DNA from 3 places in the Undibacterium sp. WLHG33 genome. Region 2 is predicted to be linked to each of the others. Evidence: predicted binding sites of a transcription regulator. Region 2 holds the regulator's gene; each other region holds the start of a gene.
What was found. Region 2 encodes LexA, which represses DNA repair genes until DNA is damaged. Its sites were predicted from a motif close to ACTGTATNNNNATACAGT; they were not measured.
Positions count from the first base shown of each region.

Region 1: the regulator LexA is predicted to act here: its motif matches at 3,993-4,010, upstream of imuA (translesion DNA synthesis-associated protein ImuA).
Region 3: the regulator LexA is predicted to act here: its motif matches at 2,129-2,146, upstream of ruvA (Holliday junction branch migration protein RuvA).

Region 1 covers NZ_CP186697.1:3,433,929-3,441,158, forward strand. Annotated here, with positions in the region: gene ACOTSW_RS15485 (Pls/PosA family non-ribosomal peptide synthetase) at 1-2,784, shown strand, start outside; gene ACOTSW_RS15490 (4'-phosphopantetheinyl transferase family protein) at 2,789-3,415, shown strand; gene ACOTSW_RS15495 (hypothetical protein) at 3,560-3,787, opposite strand; gene imuA (translesion DNA synthesis-associated protein ImuA) at 4,205-4,957, shown strand; gene ACOTSW_RS15505 (Y-family DNA polymerase) at 5,042-6,592, shown strand; gene ACOTSW_RS15510 (error-prone DNA polymerase) at 6,592-7,230, shown strand, end outside.
Region 2 covers NZ_CP186697.1:1,603,387-1,610,616, reverse strand. Annotated here, with positions in the region: gene ACOTSW_RS07330 (DUF47 domain-containing protein) at 1-112, opposite strand, end outside; gene ACOTSW_RS07325 (replicative DNA helicase) at 234-1,622, opposite strand; gene rplI (50S ribosomal protein L9) at 1,786-2,238, opposite strand; gene rpsR (30S ribosomal protein S18) at 2,265-2,549, opposite strand; gene priB (primosomal replication protein N) at 2,559-2,858, opposite strand; gene rpsF (30S ribosomal protein S6) at 2,893-3,261, opposite strand; gene lexA (transcriptional repressor LexA) at 3,494-4,150, shown strand; gene lon (endopeptidase La) at 4,216-6,621, opposite strand; gene clpX (ATP-dependent Clp protease ATP-binding subunit ClpX) at 6,839-7,230, opposite strand, start outside.
Region 3 covers NZ_CP186697.1:1,214,154-1,221,383, forward strand. Annotated here, with positions in the region: gene purH (bifunctional phosphoribosylaminoimidazolecarboxamide formyltransferase/IMP cyclohydrolase) at 1-1,343, shown strand, start outside; gene ruvC (crossover junction endodeoxyribonuclease RuvC) at 1,379-1,921, shown strand; gene ruvA (Holliday junction branch migration protein RuvA) at 2,161-2,742, shown strand; gene ruvB (Holliday junction branch migration DNA helicase RuvB) at 2,754-3,797, shown strand; gene ACOTSW_RS05545 (porin) at 4,053-5,102, opposite strand; gene ACOTSW_RS05550 (porin) at 5,478-6,635, opposite strand; gene coq7 (2-polyprenyl-3-methyl-6-methoxy-1,4-benzoquinone monooxygenase) at 6,965-7,230, shown strand, end outside.

The DNA.
Region 1 (7,230 bases), 1.8 Mb from region 2:
TTCCGGGTTGAGTTAGGGGAAATTGAAACTGTCCTCGCACAGCAAACCGGTGTTGGTACTGTCGCCGTGGTCTTGCGTCAGGATCAGGGTATAGACCAGATCGTTGCGTTCATCGTCCGCGAAGACATTCATGCAGAAAATACGGTTGCATCGATGGCGACGCAATCCGACGCTGAATTCGGCGCAGGCTTGCGGGGCGTACTTAGCGCGCTTCTGCCACCATATATGGTGCCGTCGCGCTTCGAATTCATGACGGAAGTTCCGCGCCTGACCTCAGGAAAAATCGATCGCAACGAGTTAAAACGATGTGTCTTACAAGCCGTAGCCGCATCCGGCGAATCGGACGTTGCGGAGTCCGCAACTGAGGAAGTGTTGTTCAGTGCGCTGGCAAGCTTATTCCCCGGACAGACAATACGGCGCGACGCCGATTTTTTCAATGATCTTGGCGGCCATTCGCTGATGGCGGCAAAACTGGTGTCTGTATTACGAAAACATCCCCGTTTTGCGTATTTCAAGATTGCCGACATCTATCAGCGTCGCAGTGTGCAAGGTATTTCTGAGGTATTGGAGGCCGCCGGTTTGCTGCAGGATGCGGCCCTCGCAGATGCTCAGGAAACCTGGAACCCGGCACCAGTCTGGAAACGCTGGATCTGTGGCGCGGCGCAGGCTGCTACGGTGCCGTGGCTGGTGGCCATGCGTATGGTGCAATGGCTGACGCCGTTTTTTGCTTACCATTTCTTTACTGGTGACCCCGGTGACTCGATTACGCGCGCAGTGTTGTTGTCGGTTGGCGTGTTTTTATTATTGACGGTTGCAGAATTCGCGATTGCGATTATCGGCAAATGGCTGATTGCCGGACGATTGAAACCCGGTCGTTATCCGTTGTGGGGCGTGACGTATTTCCGCTGGTGGCTGGCAGATCGGCTGGTTGATGCCGCGCCAGTCTATATGCTGAGTGGTTCTGCATTGTATTCGTGGTGGCTACGTGCACTCGGCGCGAAGATAGGCCGCGATGTGATGATAGGTTCGATCACCTTGCGTGCGCCGGATCTGCTGTCCATCGGGGATGGTGCCAGCATAGGCAATGCAACGAATCTGGAAAATGTGCGGGTTCAGCATGGTGAACTTCTGATCGGCAGCATCAACATCGCCAAAGATGCTTATGTCGGTTCGTATTGCGTACTCGAAGGAAATGTCACGCTGGAAGAAGGCGCGCATCTGGAAGGGCAATCCGCATTGGCGGAAGGTCAGATTATTCCACGCGATCGTATCTGGAAAGGATCCCCGGCAAAAGATGTTGGCGCGTTTGATGCCAATGCTTATCCCGCAAGACCGGCTTACAGTAAGCTGCGCGCGATCGGCGAAAACACCTTTTTCATCGTGGGCTCGCTGTTTATCAGCGCGCTGTTTTTTATGCCGGTCTTCCCCAGTTTTGTGACGATAGACTGGTTCGATAATGCGGATAATTTCCCGTGGCTGCAAACCAATTCGGTTCCTTTGCAACTGGCGAAATATTTCATACTCGCGTTTCCGGCGACAGCTGTTCTGATCGTCTGCACTGCCCTGCTTTCTGCTGGTATACGCTGGAGCATTCTGCCCAAACTGAAACCGGGTAGTTACGCGGTACATGGCAACATCTATTGCGGAAAATGGCTGGTTAATCAGATTCAGGAATCGAGTCTGAATGTGCTGCATGGCGTGTATGCAACGGTATATGCACCGTTCTGGTACCGGATGCTGGGTGCCAAAGTCGGCAAAGGCGCTGAAATTTCAACGGCATTGGGCGTGGTGCCGGACATGCTGACACTGGGCGATGAAACCTTCATTGCCGACGCTGTGTTACTTGGTGATGAGCAGATAGATCGTGGCTGGATGACCATGCATCCAACGGTCGTTTCGCGCCGTAGTTTTGTCGGCAACGGCGCCTACATCCCGGATGGAACAGTACTGCCCGAGAATGTGCTGATAGGCGTGCACACCTGCGCGCCAGACAATGCGCAAATGAAAAATGGCGATACCTGGCTGGGGTCGCCGCCGATCAATTTGCCGGCACGCGAAGAGGTCAAAGGTTTCCCTGAAAGTTTAACGTTCAAGCCTTCAGTGATGCGACGCATAGGACGCACGCTGGTTGAAACTTTCCGGATTATTGCGCCACACGCGATGGTGATTGCCGTTGGTTACACCGTCGTTCTTGACCTGATGCCGCTCGCGGGGGAAGACCGTTGGGCTGAGGTGTTGTATTACCTGGTAGCCTCAGGCTTGCTGTATGGAGTCGGCAGTTTTGTCTTTGTACTGGTGTTGAAATGGCTGCTGATTTTCCGTTATAAGAAAGCCAGCGTCCCCATGTGGACGCCATTTGTCTGGTTATCGGAAGGCATTACGAATTTATACGAAGGGATTGCTGTACCGAATTTCATGCGCTATCTGCGTGGTACGCCCTGGTTACCGCTGGCATTCAATCTGCTTGGCTGCAAAATTGGTCGCGGTGTGTATATGGACACAACCGATATTACTGAGTTTGATTGTGTCAGCATTGGCGACCACAGCGAAATCAATGCCCTCTCCTGCCCGCAAACCCATTTATTTGAAGATCGCGTCATGAAAATTGATCATGTCAGCATCGGTGAACGTGTTTACATGGGGCCGCGCAGTGCCGTGTTGTACAGCGCAGTTGTCGGTAATGATGCAAGCCTGGGGGCGCTGACGCTGGTGATGAAAGGGGAGTTTATTCCTGCGAATTCGCATTGGCGCGGTTGCCCGGCCGCGATGACGGCAAATAACTAGCAATATGCCGGACCTGCGCGCTGTAAGCCTGCCAGATTTCCCTGTCTATGACTGGGAAACACAGCGCTGGTCTGCTCTCGATTATTTCAGGCAACAGTCCAATGTGGTGATCGGACTGTCTTTTCCACCAAATCTTCAGCGCGAAACCGCCAGACAACAACTGCATCTCGCCATCACTGAATTACTGATGCAGGCGTTTTCCAGTGCAGCGGAACAGATACGGCTGATCCGTGTCGCAGGTAGCAAACTGCAATGCGTCGTTGCCGCACAAGAAGTTTTTATTTCCGTCAGCCATGAATCTGGCTTATCGTTAGCCGCGATCAGTCAGAAACAGCAGCCGGGTATCGACCTGATGGCAGTAAAGGCTATGGATGACTGGCAGGATATTGCCGGTATCTATTTCAGTCCTCAGCAAATCGCAGCACTACAACAGGTGCAAGATGGTGAACGCGCAACGCTGTTTGCGCATTACTGGACAATGATGGAAGCGCGTTTTAAATGTGCTGGCATTGCCATGACAGAGTACGATGACCACGTTCAGCAACAGATGGCATCGGTTTTAAAAGATGCTCAAATCTATGCGCTGGCATTGCCTGCTGGCTATATCGGCACGCTGATATTGCGACCCTGATCATTTCCCCAGCCTTACCTGCAAGGCTACTGTTCAGGCTGTTGCGCTTGCTGATACTGCTGCACTACGGTATGCACAAGCAATAACAAAAATAGCAAAATCAGGCGTGCATATTGCGAAGCATAAGACGCGAATCCTCAGTGCTTACCAGTTTGCCTTGGACAAAATAATCAGCCATTTCTTGCAGAACAAAATTTCCAGATGTCCTGGCTGTACACCTGTGGAGCAATCCAGTACGGGATTGACGTAATAAGCACGCTGTCTGTAATCGCGGCAGACAAATATCTCGCGACGACCTAAGCGCAGTAAAAAAGAAGTTGGCGACAATTGCAGACTGAAACGCGTATCAAAAGACTGATTGAGGTATGCCATAAATGAATCTCCGGGTTGGTTATAAAGGCAGTTCATACTTTTTTCTGACCCTTGAAGCGCAGAGCATTTCCGGTCACTACAAAAAATAATGAACTACCTTGTTACAAAAAAGATCGCGAAGGACATCATCGACTGCATCGTTCAGTGAGGCTTTCATTCATCACTGACTCATCGTTTGTCCATGGAAAGCACTTTAACATAAAATACTGTATATGCAATCAGTATATTTAAAAGTGTCGCAAACTTTCCACTGCCGAGAAATCTGTATATCCCCGCAAAGCATTATCTGGCTTCACTTTTCAGCGATATTGCAGCTACGTCTGAAAAACTATTGCAGTTCAGATAGTCTGATTTATACTGTACGCATAATCAGTATAAATTTATTTTGGCATGAATAAGAATACGCAAATCCCTGTTTTGAATGGCCTACAAGACCTGCACCCCGCACTCTGGCGCGCATCGCAACTCGCGCACGGCGTGGCAAAAACAGTGGCAAGCGGCTACATAGCTCTGAACCGGGAGTTGCCGGATAGCGGCTGGCCATTAGGTCAGTTGACAGAGATACTGACCGAACAAGCAGGCACAGCAGAGTTACGACTGTTATTACCGGCAATAAAAAAAATGGGCGCGCGCCCGCTTGCTTTGCTGGCACCCCCCTACACACCGCAAGTCACGGCTTTATTGAGTCAGCAATTGTGCTCATCGCAATTACTGTGGGTAGCGTGCGATAAACATGCAGACAGTTTGTGGGCTGCGGAGCAAATATTACGGCATGGCAGTTGCGGTACCTTGCTATTCTGGCAGCCGCAGATACGCACCGAGGCATTGCGACGACTGCATCTGGCAGCACAAGCCTCTGAGACTTTGTTTTGTCTGATACGACCTTTACGTGCGGCAGCCTCTGCATCGCCTGCACCTCTGCGTGTCAGCGTGCGGCCGACAGCATTTGGTTTGCAAGTGCATTTACTTAAACGACGCGGGGCATTGCGCGAGGCACCTTTGCCTTTGTATTTACCTGATCACCCGTATCTCAATCCGCATCTCAATCCCTATATCAGCCCGCGTGCACCGGAAATCTCACCTTCTATACCTGTCGAGACCACATCTGTCCGGCACAAAGTTTCCGCTGTTTTTCACAATCATCTGCAAGCTAAGCATGCAACTGAGTGATGCAAAAAAGGCTGAAGTATGACGGCACCCTTCCTTCCGCGACATGAGCGAAAAATCAGTGTAGATGCAGATGCAAATACAGAAATGTCGTCAGTCAGATCGCACAAACTCGCAACAGCCAGTAAGTCAGCTGGACCACCGCAGCTCTGGATTGCGGTGCATTTCCCTTTGCTGGAGCTGGATGTGTTTTTACCGTACTGGCAGCGGCGCAGAGAAGATCACGGCAGCGTCGTCTTACAGCAAAACCGCGTGACAGCGATGTCTGAAACCGCGCAACAGGCTGGCGTACGCGCAGGCATGCGGCGTGGCGGCGTTCTCATGTTGCTACCAACGGCAAAGTTGTTTCAGCGGGATTTAGTCAGACAAAAAAATGCCTTAGAGGCTGCCGCCATCGCCTTATTGCGATATACGCCGCAGGTAGCCATCGCAGAAGAAGCCACCATCGTGCTCGATATCGGTGCCAGTTTGCGTCTGTTCGGTAGCTTGCGGGCATTGCGTCAGCATGTACGGCAAACCATGGAAATACTGGGTTTGCATACCACCATTGCCTGCGCCCCGTTTGCCAAAGCCGCCTGCATACTGGCGCGTGATGCGGCCCGCCAGCACAAATCCGGCGCGCAGTGTTTACATCCGCAGCGCTTGCCCACCCGGCTGAATGGGCTGCCAGTCAGTCTGCTGATACATGCCCGTCCCTGTCTGGAATTATTGCAAGGGCTGGCATGTCACACACTTTTTCATCTGCAACAACTGCCGCGCGCTGGTGTGCAACGTCGTTTTGGTAAAGCCTTGCTGGATGAGCTGGATCAGGTCTATGGCAGGCAGAGCACTTTATTCACCTGGGTCGTGGCAGCGCCGCGATTCCATGCCAGCCTGGAATTGCCCGACAGGCTGGAGCGCAGCGATATGATACTGACGTATTGCCATAGCCTGCTCAGGCAATTAAGCGGCTGGCTCAGTGTGCATCGTCTCGCTGTGAAGCAAATCCGCCTGCAGTTGCAGCATGAGCGCGGTCGTCAGGCGGTCGCGCCAAGCATACTGAACATCGTTATGGCTGAAGCTTGCTGGCAAGACGCGCATTTGCTGCCACTGCTCAAAGAAAAGTTAGCGCAACTCAGCCTGCCATCTGCGGTGATAGCGCTGGTGCTGGAGGCGCCAGAGACGGTTGCGCTTGATGTGCAAAGCGAATCTTTGTTTCCAGAGCCGGGAGGAAAGCCGGAAGACCATCAGCGTTTGCTGGCCTTGCTGGTGGCCCGGCTGGGCGAGGATCATGTCTTGCAAGCCGCGCCACTGGCCGATCACCGGCCTGAAATTGCGAATCAATGGATATCGGTCATGCAAAAACGCCCGGCAGGTGCAGAGATGCCTGCCGCTGCTTTGCTCCACAGACCCGCATGGTTATTGCCGCAGCCATTGCCGCTGACGTTGCGGCAACATCGCCCGTATTACCGCTCAATTCTGACGATAGTTTCACCCGCAGAACGTATAGAAGCGGGCTGGTGGACTACGCAAACCCAGGCCCGCGATTATTTTGTTGCCACCAGCGCAGATCATGTCCGTTACTGGATTTACCGCGAACGTTCCAGCGATCCTGAAAGCACGGCACCGCGCTGGTTTTTGCATGGGGTGTTTGGCTGATGCCCAACGATGAGCATGAACACAATGCTGCTGCGTCTGCTGGCCATCAATTGCCCGGATACGCAGAATTATTCTGCCTCTCAAATTTCAGTTTTCTGGAAGGCGCCTCGCATGCCGAAGAGTTAGTCAAACGCGCGGTGAATCTCGGCTATCAGGGAATCGCGATTACCGATGAATGCTCTCTCGCGGGCATCGTACGCGCGCATGAGGAAGCCAAAAAACATGCGTTGCCGCTGATAGTCGGCGCTTATTTCAGGCTGACTGAAACAGGAAATAGTATGCCGGGGCCGACGCTGATTATTCTGGCCTGCAACCGCGAAGGCTATGGCAATCTGTCTGAGCTTATCACACTGGCCCGCAGCCGCTGCATCAAAGGCAGCTATTTGCTCAATACTACCGACTTCAGTCATCCGCCAGCCGGTTACGAACATCTTGCTGGTATGCCGGATTGCTTACTGATACTGGTACCCGAATATCCTTTGCGCCCACCCGTTCTGGCACAGCAGGCGGCCTGGTGCGCGCAGGTCTTTCCACAACGCAGCTGGATGGGGCTGAATCTGCTGCTGCAATTAGCTGACGCTTATCAATTGCAGCATGTCAGCCATATCGCCGCTGAATATGCGTTACCGGTCGTCGCC
Region 2 (7,230 bases):
CAAAATTAGTCATCAAAGCAAGCATTTCTTTAGATCCTTTGACACACAGATCTGCATGCTGATTGAATAATTCAAAGAATTTGCCTTCCGTAGGCATCAGGCGTCCAAACATTTTTTTCTCACTGAAATTTGAAACAAATTGGAATATATTTATCAGGATACAAGCGGATTGCACCTGCAAAACTGAAACGACATTTGGTGAATTTCACTCACCGGGTAAAAATGATTCTGTATTACTCACTATCGCCATACACTGACAACGAGCCGACATAATTATCAAACTTAGTATATTCACCGAGGAAAGTCAGCCGGACACTGCCAATCGGACCGTTACGCTGCTTACCGATAATAATTTCGGCAGTGCCTTTATCGGGAGAGTCAGGGTTGTAAACCTGATCCCGGTAAATAAACATAATCACGTCAGCATCCTGCTCAATCGCGCCTGATTCACGCAAGTCTGACATCACAGGACGCTTATTCGGGCGCTGCTCCAGTGAGCGGTTTAACTGAGAAAGAGCGATCACCGGGCAATTCAACTCTTTAGCGAGACCTTTCAGATTTCGTGAAATTTCAGAAATTTCGGTTGCCCGGTTTTCACCTGCGGAATTGGCTGACATCAGTTGCAGGTAATCGACAATGATCAGACCAAGCTTGCCGCACTGGCGGGCCAAGCGACGCGAACGTGCACGTAATTCGATAGAGCTCAGCGCAGGCGTTTCATCGATGTACAGCTGGGCATCATTCATTTTTTGAATGGCATGCGTCAGCCTTGGCCAATCTTCGTCACTCAGTTTACCTACACGCAAACGGCTCTGATCCAGCCGCCCTACAGAACCGAGCATACGCATCGCTAACTGCGCGCCGCCCATCTCCATGGAGAACACCGCGACCGGCAAGCCACTGTCGATTGCGACGTTCTCGCCGATATTGAGTGAGAACGCTGTTTTACCCATGGATGGGCGCCCTGCAACAATAATCAGATCTCCGGGTTGCAAGCCTGAAGTCATCTTATCCAGATCGACGAATCCGGTAGGAACACCGGTAATATCATTCTGGTTATCACGGTTGTACAACTCATCAATACGCTCCACAACCTGCGTCAACAAAGGTTGAATTGCCTGAAAACCCTGGGCACCGCGTGCACCTTCTTCAGCGATCGCAAATATTTTCGATTCAGCCTCATCCAGCATTTGCTTGACTTCCTTACCCTGAGGATTGAAAGCATTACCAGCAATTTCATCTGAAACAGTAATCAATTTGCGTAACACTCCGCGATCACGTACGATTTCTGCGTAACGGCGGATATTTGCTGCCGATGGCGTGTTTTGCGCAAGCGCATTCAGATAGGTAAGGCCGCCCGCCTCTTCTGCCTTGCCCATACCATTCAGCGCTTCGTAGACAGTAATCACGTCAGCCGGCCTCGAAGAATTAATCAGTTTGACAATGCACTGAAAAATAATTCTGTGATCATAGCGATAGAAATCCTCTTCACCGATAAAGTCTGCAATACGATCCCATGCAGCGTTATCAAGTAAAAGACCACCGAGAACAGACTGCTCTGCCTCAATGGAATGGGGGGGGACGCGGATTGCATCAAGTTGTGGATCAGTAGCGGCTTTCATGGCGCGCATTATACCTGCTAAATCGAATTACAAATAAAGACCGTCAATGACAAAGTACGGTGTGTACAACAAAATAAAAATACAAAATTATTTATATAATTTACGCTCAAAATAAAAAAAGCCGGGGTTTCCCCGGCTTTTAAAATTTTTAGCTGACAGCTGATTAAGCGTGCTCGCCAACAACGGAAACGTTCACGTTAACAACAACGTCAGTGTGCAGAGCAACAGAAACAGCATGATCACCTGTTGTTTTCAATGGACCTTGTGGCATACGCACTTGAGCTTTTTCTACAGTGAAACCGGCTTTAGTCAGCGCTTCAGCGATGTCAAAATTAGTCACGGAGCCGAACAAACGACCATCAACACCAGATTTTTGAGAAATCTGGACTGTAGAGCCTTCCAGTTTCTCTCCTTGCGCCTGAGCTGCCGCCAGTTTCGCTGCAGCTGCTTTTTCCAGTTCTGCGCGCTTCGCTTCAAATTCAGCGATTGCAGTTGCAGTCGCACGACGAGCCATGCGCTGTGGAATCAAAAAGTTACGTGCATAACCATCTTTAACACGAACTACATCACCAAGATTGCCGAGATTAACGACTTTATCCATCAGAATAACTTGCATATTTTTCTCCTAATACCTGTCGTCAATTACGCTGTGTGCAGATCAGTGTATGGCAGCAACGCTAAGTAGCGTGCACGCTTGATCGCTGTATCAACTTGACGTTGGTACAGTGCTTTAGTACCTGTCAGACGTGCTGGCATAATTTTGCCGTTTTCTTGCACGAAATCTTTCAGTGTGTCGATATCTTTGTAATCAACTTTTTCTACATGTGCTGCTGTGAAGCGGCAGAATTTTTTACGCTTGAACAAAGGGTTTTGTTGTTGACGCTTTTGCTTCAATTTGCTTTTATCAAATTTTTTACCGAATGCCATTTTTGGCTCCTAATCTAGTAAATGTGCCTGTATTTCAGTGATATGAAATACCAGACTTTTGCTGTTGCGATTTTTGCGTGCTAAAAAACCTGTGAATGCAATCTCTACATCTAAAGGCAACTCATTGAATGTTCCTGAAATGTCACCGGCAGCCTGTGCCGGAATTTCAAATTCAACCAATCGCCCTGTTCCGGCTTCCACCTGCTGAGAACTGTGCATCAGTATCGCAGACGCTATCGGTATCCCAGCCGGCGTGTACCGTATCACTGATTTCTCTAAGATACGTGCCTTCACTGTCAGTTGATTCACTGTTTTTTATACGACCTTTTTCAAATCAAATGAATTAAGCAGCTGGTGCTTCGACGCGTTGCGCTTTAGCTGCGTCTTCTTTTTGAACAGCTTTCATCATTGGAGATGGTGCTGTTTCAGCTTTTTTCATTTTGACTGTCAGGTGACGCAGAACGGCATCATTGAATTTGAATGCTGTTTCCAGCTCAAGCAATGTTTCTGCATCGCACTCAATATTCATGCAAACATAATGTGCTTTAGCCAGTTTTTGAATCATGTAAGCCAATTGACGGCGGCCCCAGTCTTCAACACGGTGAACCTGACCACCGCGTGCAACAACGCTAGCTTTGTAACGTTCGATCATCGCAGGAACTTGCTCGCTTTGATCGGGATGTACAATAAATACGATTTCATAATGACGCATATATTCTCCTTGTGGACAATAAAATAGCCTGCCTCGGCGTCAAGACGAGTGCAGGAAGAGGAAAGCCGACGATGATAGCGCACTTTTTCGTTTTATTCAATCAATTCGGCGCATGGGAACTTTGGCGGCGCAAGATTACATATAATCATAAAATTTTCTTGCACTTCGCATCTCACTGTATAAAAATACAGACTGTTCTTATATACAGCGTAATGACTTACGTTTACACAAAATGCTTAAGCTGACAGCCCGACAAGAGCAGATCCTGAATTTAATCAAAGATGCCATTCAAAATACAGGCTTTCCTCCAACACGCGCTGAAATAGCCTCAGAACTAGGCTTTCGATCAACGAACGCTGCCGAGGAGCATCTGCAAGCACTTGCGAGAAAAGGCGTCATCGAAATAGCTCCAGGAACATCACGCGGCATACGCCTGCTGGAATCAGAGTTATCGAGTCACATTACAGGTCAGCAAACCGCTTCAATGCAAGCCGCACTGCACCAAATCAGCCTGCCACTGGTTGGTCGCGTCGCCGCCGGATCTCCAATACTCGCCTCCGAACACATCGAAACCAGTTACCAGGTCGATCCTGCACTGTTCTCGGCAAAGCCGGATTTCCTACTGAAAGTCCGCGGCATGTCTATGCGGGATGCGGGGATTCTTGATGGCGATCTTTTGGCGGTAAAGAAGACTGACGTCGCGCGAAACGGACAAATCGTTGTCGCAAGAATTGGTGATGACGTCACAGTTAAGCGCTACAAAAAAACCGGGAATTCGGTTGAATTAATTCCCGAAAATCCTGACTATTCAACAATCAGAGTCAGTGAAATCGAAGAGAATTTCTCATTGGAAGGGCTGGCTGTCGGACTCATGCGGAACTGGGTCTGAAACACAGCGAGATTTAATAAAAAAAAGCGCCCGGAAATTCGGGCGCTTTTTTATTGAGGAAAATGTTAATGTTTCATCACTGCAAGATCAGCCTGAGGCTCAGCTGATCCTGCTGCAACGGGAATCTCCGCATCCACCAGAGGTTCAGGCTGTCGTTCTAAAGCAACTTCTAACACTTTATCTATCCAACGCACGGGGATAATTTCCAGTTTGTTTTTAACATTATCCGGAATCTCAGCAAGATCTTTTGCATTTTCTTCTGGAATTAAAACTGTTTTAATCCCACCGCGATGTGCAGCCAGCAATTTCTCTTTCAGACCACCGATCGGCAGAACCTCACCACGCAACGTAATCTCGCCAGTCATTGCAACATCCGCTCTTACCGGGATTCCGGTAAACACAGAAACCAGCGCTGTTGTCATCGCAATACCAGCCGAAGGACCATCCTTTGGCGTTGCCCCTTCAGGCACGTGAATGTGAATATCACTCTTCTCAAAAACGTCCGCCTTGATGCCCAAACGCTGAGCACGGCTGCGCACCACCGTGCGTGCAGCTTCGATCGACTCCTTCATGACGTCACCAAGCGTACCGGTACGTATGACACCACCTTTACCAGGCATCGACACCGCCTCAATCGTCAGAAGATCGCCACCGACTTCCGTCCATGCCAGACCGACAACCTGACCGATTTGGTTATCTTTTACCGCAACACCGAAATCGTAACGGCGAACCCCCAGGTATTTATCCAGATTTTTAGAGGTAATAGTCGCCTTTTTCTCGCTCTTCTTCAGCAACAGCATTTTGACTACTTTACGGCAAATTTTGGAAATTTCACGCTCCAGAGAACGAACGCCAGCCTCCCTCGTGTAGTAACGAATAATGTCTCTGATTGCGCTTTCTGCGACTGCGATTTCCGCCTCTTTCAGCCCATTATTTTTAATCTGCTTTGGCAGCAAATAACGTTGAGCAATACTGGTTTTTTCGTCTTCGGTGTAACCGGAAAGGCGGATCACCTCCATCCTATCCAGCAAAGCCGGAGGAATGTTGTAAGAGTTCGACGTCGCCACAAACATAACATCAGAAAGATCAAAATCAACCTCGATGTAATGATCTGAGAAAGTATGATTTTGCTCGGGATCCAGCACCTCCAGCAATGCCGAAGAAGGATCACCGCGGAAATCCGCCCCCATTTTATCGACTTCATCTAACAAAAACAGAGGATTACGAACGCCAACCTTGGCGAGACTCTGCAAAATTTTGCCCGGCATCGAGCCAATATAAGTACGCCGATGCCCACGGATTTCAGCCTCATCACGCACACCACCGAGTGCCATTCGGACAAACTTGCGATTTGTTGCGCGGGCAATCGACTGACCAAGTGAGGTTTTACCAACTCCCGGAGGTCCGACCAGACACAGAATCGGAGCTTTTAACTTATCCACGCGCTGCTGCACAGCAAGATATTCAAGAATACGCTCTTTAACTTTCTCTAAACCGTAATGCTCATCTTCCAGCACTTTCTCAGCATTCGTCAGATCATTATTTACTTTGGATTTTTTCTTCCAAGGCAAACCAACAATAGTATCAATATAATTTCTGACAACTGTGGCCTCAGCTGACATCGGCGACATCATTTTGAGTTTTTTGAGCTCATTGAGTGCCTTATCGCGGGCTTCTTTCGGCATTTTGGCAGCGATGATTTTCTTTTCAAGCTCATCGATATCCGCCCCCTCTTCTCCTTCGCCAAGCTCTTTTTGAATCGCTTTTACTTGCTCGTTCAGATAATACTCGCGCTGAGATTTTTCCATCTGACGCTTGACGCGACCACGGATACGTTTTTCCACCTGCAAGATATCGAGCTCGCCTTCAAGTTGCCCAAGCAGATGTTCAAGCCTTTTGGCTACACTGAAAATTTCCAGGATCACTTGCTTTTGCTCCAATTTCAGAGGCAAGTGTGCCGCAATCGTATCCGCAAGACGACCGGCGTCGTCAATACCAGAGAGAGAGGCAAGAATTTCAGGCGGGATTTTTTTGTTCAGTTTTACGTATTGATCAAACTGTTGAACAATTGCACGACGCATCGCTTCAACTTCGGAATCATCTTCCTCAACTGCTGCAACTGGCGTCACTTCAGCACTGAAGTGTGACTCAGAATCATGAATCTGGTGAATGCGGGCACGCTGCGCCCCTTCAACCAATACTTTTACTGTGCCATCAGGCAACTTCAACATTTGCAAAATATTGGCTATACAACCAATTTCATAAATATCGTCAGCCGAAGGCTCGTCCTTCGCAGCGGCTTTTTGAGCAGCAAGCATAATGCTTTTACCCTGCTCCATTGCAGCCTCCAAAGCCTTAATGGACTTTGGGCGCCCCACAAACAGTGGAATAACCATATGGGGAAATACAACCACGTCACGCAATGGCAGCAGCGGCAGTTGAATTTGCTCGGTAATTGAAGTAGTTGTCATGGCGCACCTTTCATAAATACTAGTTGGTAATGTTGGCGCACAAGGCTAAAACACAAGCCCATTATCAGAAAAAACAATAAAAAAGCTACGCAGAGAGCTCCTCCGGGTAGCTTTACGGCTGAAGCCATGTTTTTTCTACTTCATTCTACTTCGATTAAAAAAAATGCGGTGAATAACCATAAAAAAAAGGGGATATCTCCCCTTTTTTTGCAAAAACTCAAGCTCCGGACACTTTGGCTTGCTCGTGATAAATAAGCAAAGGCTTAGCACCGTTAGTGATAGTTCCCTCATCAATCACCACTTTTTCAACATTTTGATGGCTAGGCAGATCGTACATAATATCCAACAATGCATGCTCTAGTATCGATCTCAAACCACGCGCACCAGTTTTACGGGCAATCGCTTTTTTTGCAATTGCCTGCAAAGCAGCCGGGCGTATTTCAAGCTCAGTACCTTCCATTTCCAGCAGTTTTGCATATTGCTTAATCAGCGCATTTTTTGGCTCAACCAGGATCTGAATCAATGCCGCCTCATCGAGTTCGTTGAGCGTTGCAATCACAGGCAAACGACCAACCAATTCAGGAATCAAACCGAACTTAATCAAATCCT
Region 3 (7,230 bases), 390 kb from region 2:
TGGCACGCCGCGATTTTCCTGAACATGTAGCAGCGCTTGAGCAGCACGGCATTCCGACGATAGACATGGTCGTCGTGAATCTGTATCCGTTCCAGCAAACGGTTGTCAAAGCAGAATGTTCGCTCGAAGATGCGATTGAGAACATCGATATCGGCGGTCCGACCATGTTGCGCTCATCGGCAAAAAATCATAAAGACGTGACCGTGATTGTTGACCCCAGCGATTACGCCGTGGTTCTCGCTGAAATGAAGGCGAATAACAATGTCGTCAGCTATGACACCAAGTTCACGCTGGCAAAAAAAGTCTTTGCGCATACCGCACAATATGACGGTGCTATCACTAACTATCTGACCAGCCTCGGTGAAGATAAAGCACACACAACCCGCAGTGCATATCCGCAAACACTGAATCTGCATTTCGACAAAGTGCAGGAAATGCGTTACGGCGAAAACCCACATCAGTCCGCGGCTTTCTATCGTGATTTGAAAACAGTGGATGGCGCACTCGCCAACTACAAACAATTGCAAGGCAAAGAACTATCTTACAACAATATCGCTGACTCAGATGCTGCATGGGAATGCGTTAAGTCGTTCCAAGAATCCGCTTGCGTCATCGTTAAGCATGCGAATCCTTGCGGCGTAGCGGTAGCCCCGACACCATTTGAGGCATACAGCAAAGCATTGCAAACGGATCCGACATCCGCCTTCGGTGGCATCATTGCATTCAACCGTGAACTCGATGGCAAAGCAGCAGAAATCGTCGCTAAACAATTCGTTGAAGTGTTGATCGCACCATCTTTCACCGCAGAAGCTAAAGCCATTTTTGCAGCAAAACAAAACGTACGTTTGTTGGAAATTTCCTTGGGCAACGAAGTCAATCAATACGACGTCAAGCGTGTCGGTGGTGGCTTGCTGGTACAAGCGCCTGATGCGAAAAACGTTTTGCAGGAAGAATTACGCGTTGTTTCAAAACTGCAGCCAACGCCACAGCAAATGGCCGACATGATGTTTGCGTGGCGTGTCGCGAAATACGTGAAATCGAATGCGATCGTCTTCTGTGGCAACGGCATGACACTGGGTGTCGGTGCAGGTCAGATGAGCCGTATTGATTCTGCGCGTATCGCCTCGATCAAAGCACAAAACGCAGGGCTGTCTCTGGCTGGTTCCGCGGTTGCATCCGACGCATTTTTCCCGTTCCGTGACGGTCTGGATGTAGTGGTTGATGCCGGAGCGACTTGCGTGATTCATCCAGGTGGCTCCATGCGCGATCAGGAAGTTATTGATGCGGCAGATGAACGCGGGGTGGTGATGGTCTATACTGGCACACGTCACTTCCGTCATTAATCATTCGCCTTGCTCTTTTGCGGGGCAAGGCATACATGAAGATTTTAGGTATCGACCCCGGATTACGGACTACTGGATTCGGGGTTATTCATAAGCAGGGACAGAAGCTCACTTACGTGGCGTCTGGCACCATCAAAACGGTCGAAGGCTCATTACCTGAGCGGCTGAAAACCATCCTTTCCGGCGTTTCTGAAATTGTCCGCACTTATCAACCGGATTGTGCGGCGATAGAGAAAGTCTTCGTCAACGTCAATCCCCAATCCACCTTATTGCTAGGACAGGCACGTGGTGCCGCCATCTGCGCTTTGGTCGCCGCCGATCTGACGGTCGCTGAATACACCGCGCTGCAAGTCAAGCAAGGCATTGTCGGCCAGGGACGCGCCAGTAAAGAGCAAGTGCAGGATATGGTGCAACGTTTGTTAATGTTATCCGGCACACCCAGCCCGGATGCAGCGGATGCGCTAGGCGTAGCGATTTGCCATGCCCACAGCGGTGAAGCACTGGCAACACTAAGTGCAATCGCTCCAGAACTGGCAAAAAAAGGTTTGCGCGTGAAAGCGGGCAGGTTGATAGGCTGAACAGGTATCAGAAATACACCGCCGAACACGACTTAACATTGATGCGCCTTTGCAAAGCCTCTCCCCCCGAAACCCATATAAAATCTGCGGCATCTGTTTCTGTGCCTGTTGCGCCTTCATGCAGACAAACAGGAAAGCAACAGCAATCCTGAGCAGCAGAATTTCGCTGACATCCTCTCGTCAAGCCGGAGAGAATCGTTTACTATCACTGCTTATTCATACAGTATGAAAGCAGTCTCATGATAGGTCGCATCGCAGGCACTCTGCTAGAGAAAAATCCCCCACAGTTACTGATCGATTGTCAGGGTGTCGGCTACGAAGTCGATGTTCCTATGAGCACGTTTTATAACCTGCCTCCTTTAGGTGAAAAAGTGGTTTTGCTGACCCATCTGGCTATACGCGAAGATGCGCATGTACTGTTTGGTTTTGGCTCGGCAGAAGAACGTGCAACCTTTCGCCAACTGGTAAAAATCAGCGGCGTCGGCGCACGTACAGCACTGTCTATCCTCTCAGGTATGTCTGTGGCAGATCTGTCGCAAGCGATTACGATGCAGGAAGTCGGCCGCTTGACCCGCATTCCGGGCATAGGCAAAAAAACGGCAGAAAGACTACTGCTGGAACTCAAAGGAAAACTCGGCGCCGATTTATTTACGTCCAGTACGGCGGCTGCGGCAGGTGATCATAGTGCCGACATTCTGAATGCCTTGTTAGCGCTGGGTTATTCCGATAAAGAAGCCATGCTGGCGATGAAATCCGTGCCAAAAGAGTCAGGTGTATCGGAGGGTATCAAGCTGGCCCTGAAATCCCTGTCTAAAGGCTGAAAAATTACATCATGAGCATACAGACAGATAATCTCTCTATCAATTTCAGTGAGCAACGCATCATTGCTGCGACGCCGGTGTCCGCCAGTGAAGAGGCGATTGAACGCGCATTAAGGCCGAAACAACTCGATGAATATGTAGGCCAGGAAAAAATCCGCGACCAGCTGGAAATTTTTATTACTGCTGCGCGCCAGCGCGGTGAAGCACTGGATCACACCCTGCTGTTCGGGCCTCCCGGCTTGGGTAAAACTACACTGGCACACATTATCGCCAGAGAGATGGGAGTGAATCTGCGTCAGACTTCGGGGCCGGTTCTGGAGCGTGCAGGCGATCTGGCAGCGCTACTGACGAACCTGGAGGCAAACGATGTGCTGTTTATCGATGAAATTCACCGTTTATCTCCCGTCGTTGAAGAGATTTTATATCCTGCACTGGAAGACTATCAGATCGACATCATGATAGGCGAAGGCCCGGCTGCCCGCTCAGTGAAACTCGATCTACAACCATTCACGCTGGTCGGAGCAACCACAAGGGCTGGCATGCTGACCAATCCTTTGCGTGATCGCTTCGGTATTGTCGCCCGCCTCGAATTTTATACCCCAGAACAACTGGCGCGCATCGTCACGCGTTCGGCATCCCTTCTGAATGCACCGATACACGAAGCTGGAGCGAGAGAAATCGCTAATCGTGCACGTGGCACGCCACGTATTGCAAATCGATTACTGCGGCGAGTGCGCGACTATGCCGAGGTAAAAGGCAATGGCGAGATCACCAAAGATATTGCCGATGCCGCACTGAAAATGCTGGATGTGGATACGGTAGGTTTCGATCTGATGGACAGAAAACTCCTGGAAGCCATCCTGTTTAAATTCGGCGGTGGCCCGGTCGGGCTCGACAATGTAGCAGCAGCCATCGGTGAAGAGCGCGACACCATTGAAGATGTACTGGAACCCTATCTGATACAGCAAGGTTATCTGCAACGCACTCCGCGCGGAAGAATCGCTACCTCACTGGCTTATGAACATTTTAATCTGATGCCTCCAGATGGAGAATAAGACGCAGGCTATACCTGATCAGCCTGCTCCCGTTAAGTAAAACCATTTGTAAGAAGCCCCGCGCTAGAAATAACGCACGTCGTCGAATGAAACAATGCCTGACTCAGGCAGGTATTCGGTCGCTGCGGATAAACCACGCCTCCATTATCCGGCGTCACGCGCTTGCATGATTCAGTGCGTTTGATACAGAAAATAAAAAAGCACCCGAAGGTGCTTTTTTATTTTCCACAACAGCAAGTTCACACTTGCCGAAGATTAGAATGCGTGACGGATACCCAGGTTAACCATACGCTCTGTACGACCCAAACCATCTGCCAGACCGCCAGCATTTACTTTTGCATCATTAGCAACGCGAGAGAATGATGTGTAAATATTAGTACGCTTAGACAAAGAGTGTGTATAACCCAGAGCCAGTTGTGTACTGTTGCGATCTGAGCTGACAACATCGCTGGTAACACGTGTAACGCCAGCAATAACAGAACCAGCTGCACTTACTGGAATTGTTGCACCCAGGTTCCACAGTTTGTAGGCAACAGAATCATCATCCGATTTTACTTTACCGTAAGCAAGTGCTGCTTTAACAACAGAGAAATCATAAGTCGCACCAGCAAAAATGTGTTTTACAGCGTTCGTTGGTTTAGTAGATGCTGCCACATCTTCAGTGTGGTAAGCAACTGTTGCCAGCAACGGGCCTGCTGCATAAGAACCGGAAACACCGATACCACGGCCCTTACCGATGTCACCAGCTTGTTCGCCGAATGTGTATGCCAGAGAACCAGTGAAACCACTCAGATTATTCGTGGTGTAGTTCGCTGTGTTGTTAGAACGTGGATTTGTTGCGAAGAACAGATTACCCAGACCAGTTGCACTTGTGCTGTCTGTTGCGCTGCCACCGATGATACCTGTACCGAATGGATCGATAGAATCTACCGCATCAAACATTGGTTTGTTTTGACGACCCAGCTGGATCGCACCGAAATCACCAGACAAGCCAACCCATGCTGCACGGCCGAATGCCAGACCACCTTGAGCAGATGCGCCTGTATCAGCTTGAATACCCATTTCCAGTTTGAAGTTTGCTTTCAAACCGTTGCCCAGATCTTCACTACCTTTGAAGCCCAGACGGGAACCGGATTGAACACCGCTGTCCAAGGATGTAATGGAACCTTTGCCTTTAGAAAAAGCACCATTGCTTTCATTTTGAAGAGCCATATCCAGTACACCGTAGACGGTAACGGAAGATTGTGCCTGAGCAGAACCTGCAACTGCAGCCAGTACTGCCAATGCGATAAGTGATTTTTTCATTTTTATTTCTCCAAAGGATTTAAAACAATTACGTTGAGTTTCGATCATTCATTTCAACTTGCGAACAAGTGACACTAAAAATGAAACGTCAAAATTATGTGAACTGCTAATATCAACAGTCGTATTTGACCAAATATGAAGGAGAACAGCCAAGTTAAATCGACGTTCGATGGTAAATAAGCGAAATTGATGTCTCAATTCCACAACAGACCATGACAGACCAGCAACGCCGTTCCGGATAAAAAAATCAGCGCAGTCCGATTAAACGGAAACAGGCAACGGCATGAATACAGTTTCAGGAGTGATTTTGTTTGTGTCATAAAAAAAGCCAGCTGTTCGCTGGCTTTTTAATCGTACTAGCTGAGTTACAGCAAATCAGAATGCGTGCATGACACCAAATGCTGCACGAGTTGCGCTGCTTTGAACGCCGTCAGTACCGATAATGCCCAGAGCCAGCGTTGTATCTTTCAAAGCTGAAGAACCAGCTTTAGCATAAGTCAGCGATGCGTAAGCAGTAGTGCGTTTGCTGAATGCATACTTAGCCATACCGATGTACTGATCAGCCTTACCATCGAAATCACCCGAACGTTTAGTATTGTAGTAAGCGCCAGTCAGGGTCAACTGATCTGAAACAGCGTAGTCAGCACCCAAACCGATAACGGTGATTTTACGATTATTGTTTGGACTTAATACGCTTAACGGAGCACCCAGGTTACCTTCAATCGTATTGTGGCCATAAGTAAAGCGCAACATAGTCGATGGCACAACTTTGTATTTGATACCGCCAGCCCAACCATTCAGAGAAACATTTCCAGTAGGATCTTTCAGTTTTGCGAAAGACAATGCGGCACCATTCGTGCCATCTGTGAAGATACCTGCCAGACCAGCATAAGAACTGGAAGAAATTTCGCCTGCTTTTTCACCAAAGCCGTACATCGCTGCACCGGCAAAACCGGAAATGAAAGGAGAAACGTATTTCACAGAGTTATTCTGACGCAGACCAGGACCGCCCTGATTCGTACCGAAACCACCGAAGAATGCACCGGAGTACAGACCAACCAGCATAACGTTAGGGTTTGTACCTGCATGTGCGAGGCTCATAGGATCGGCCAGACCAACGGAATCCACACCCAGAATGTTGTTACGACCCAGAGTCACAGCACCGAAAGAGCCTGACAGACCAACCCAGGAAAGGCGGTCAAACAAGGAAGAGTTGTTACCGGCCTGGCTGAAATTCTGTGTCAGGTTGCTGCCGCCAAAACCGGCACCTGCTGCGCCTGTATCATTCGCCAGGGTGCCTTCCAGATTAAAGTTAGCTTTCAGACCGCCGCCCAGATCTTCGCTGCCTTTAATACCCCAGCGAGATATTGCCAGCTGACCAGCTTCCATCACGGCTTTATTCGTGCCACCCGCTTGATTGTTGGTGTACATCATAGCGGCGTCGATGATGCCGTAAACGGTCACGTTGGATTGTGCAGATGCCGCAGATGCGAACGCGCCCAGTACAGCAAAAGCGATGAGTGATTTTTTCATTGAAATTGTCTCCAGATTTAATGGTTAATTTGACGTGATGTCTGCAGCTCTTAATTAGGCTGCTTTTTTGGGTATTGCTGGTTCTTCCGAACTGATTGATAAACAATCTAGGTTCCATTGAACCAAACTAAGCGAATTTGGGCAAAGAGAATTTGCGAACGATCGTGTTTAAGCAAATTAAATGTGGCGCGGCGACAACAGTTGTAATTCTGATGAGAATTGTCAGGTTTTGATGCATACGCAATCTGCATTTGCCTTGCGCCAGCTTAAAACCAGTCCCCCGGTCTGATGTTTTACAATAGAGACCTACTTCTTAAAGCATCGTAACCATGTCTCTGCCAAATATAGATCGTATCGTCCTGAGCTTTGATCGCGCGCTGCGCACCGTTTCTGCCCAGGCAAGAAGCTCTCGTCCTTATCCCGCTGCTGCCATCACCAATGAAGACAAGTTGAGCGAGCAGGAAAGAAAGCACAGTGCCGGTCTGATGCGGGTCAATCACGTCGGCGAAATCTGTGCTCAGGCGCTGTATGACGCTCAAAGTGCGTTTTCACATAAAGAAGAAGTGACCCGTCAGCTTCAGCATTCCTGCATAGA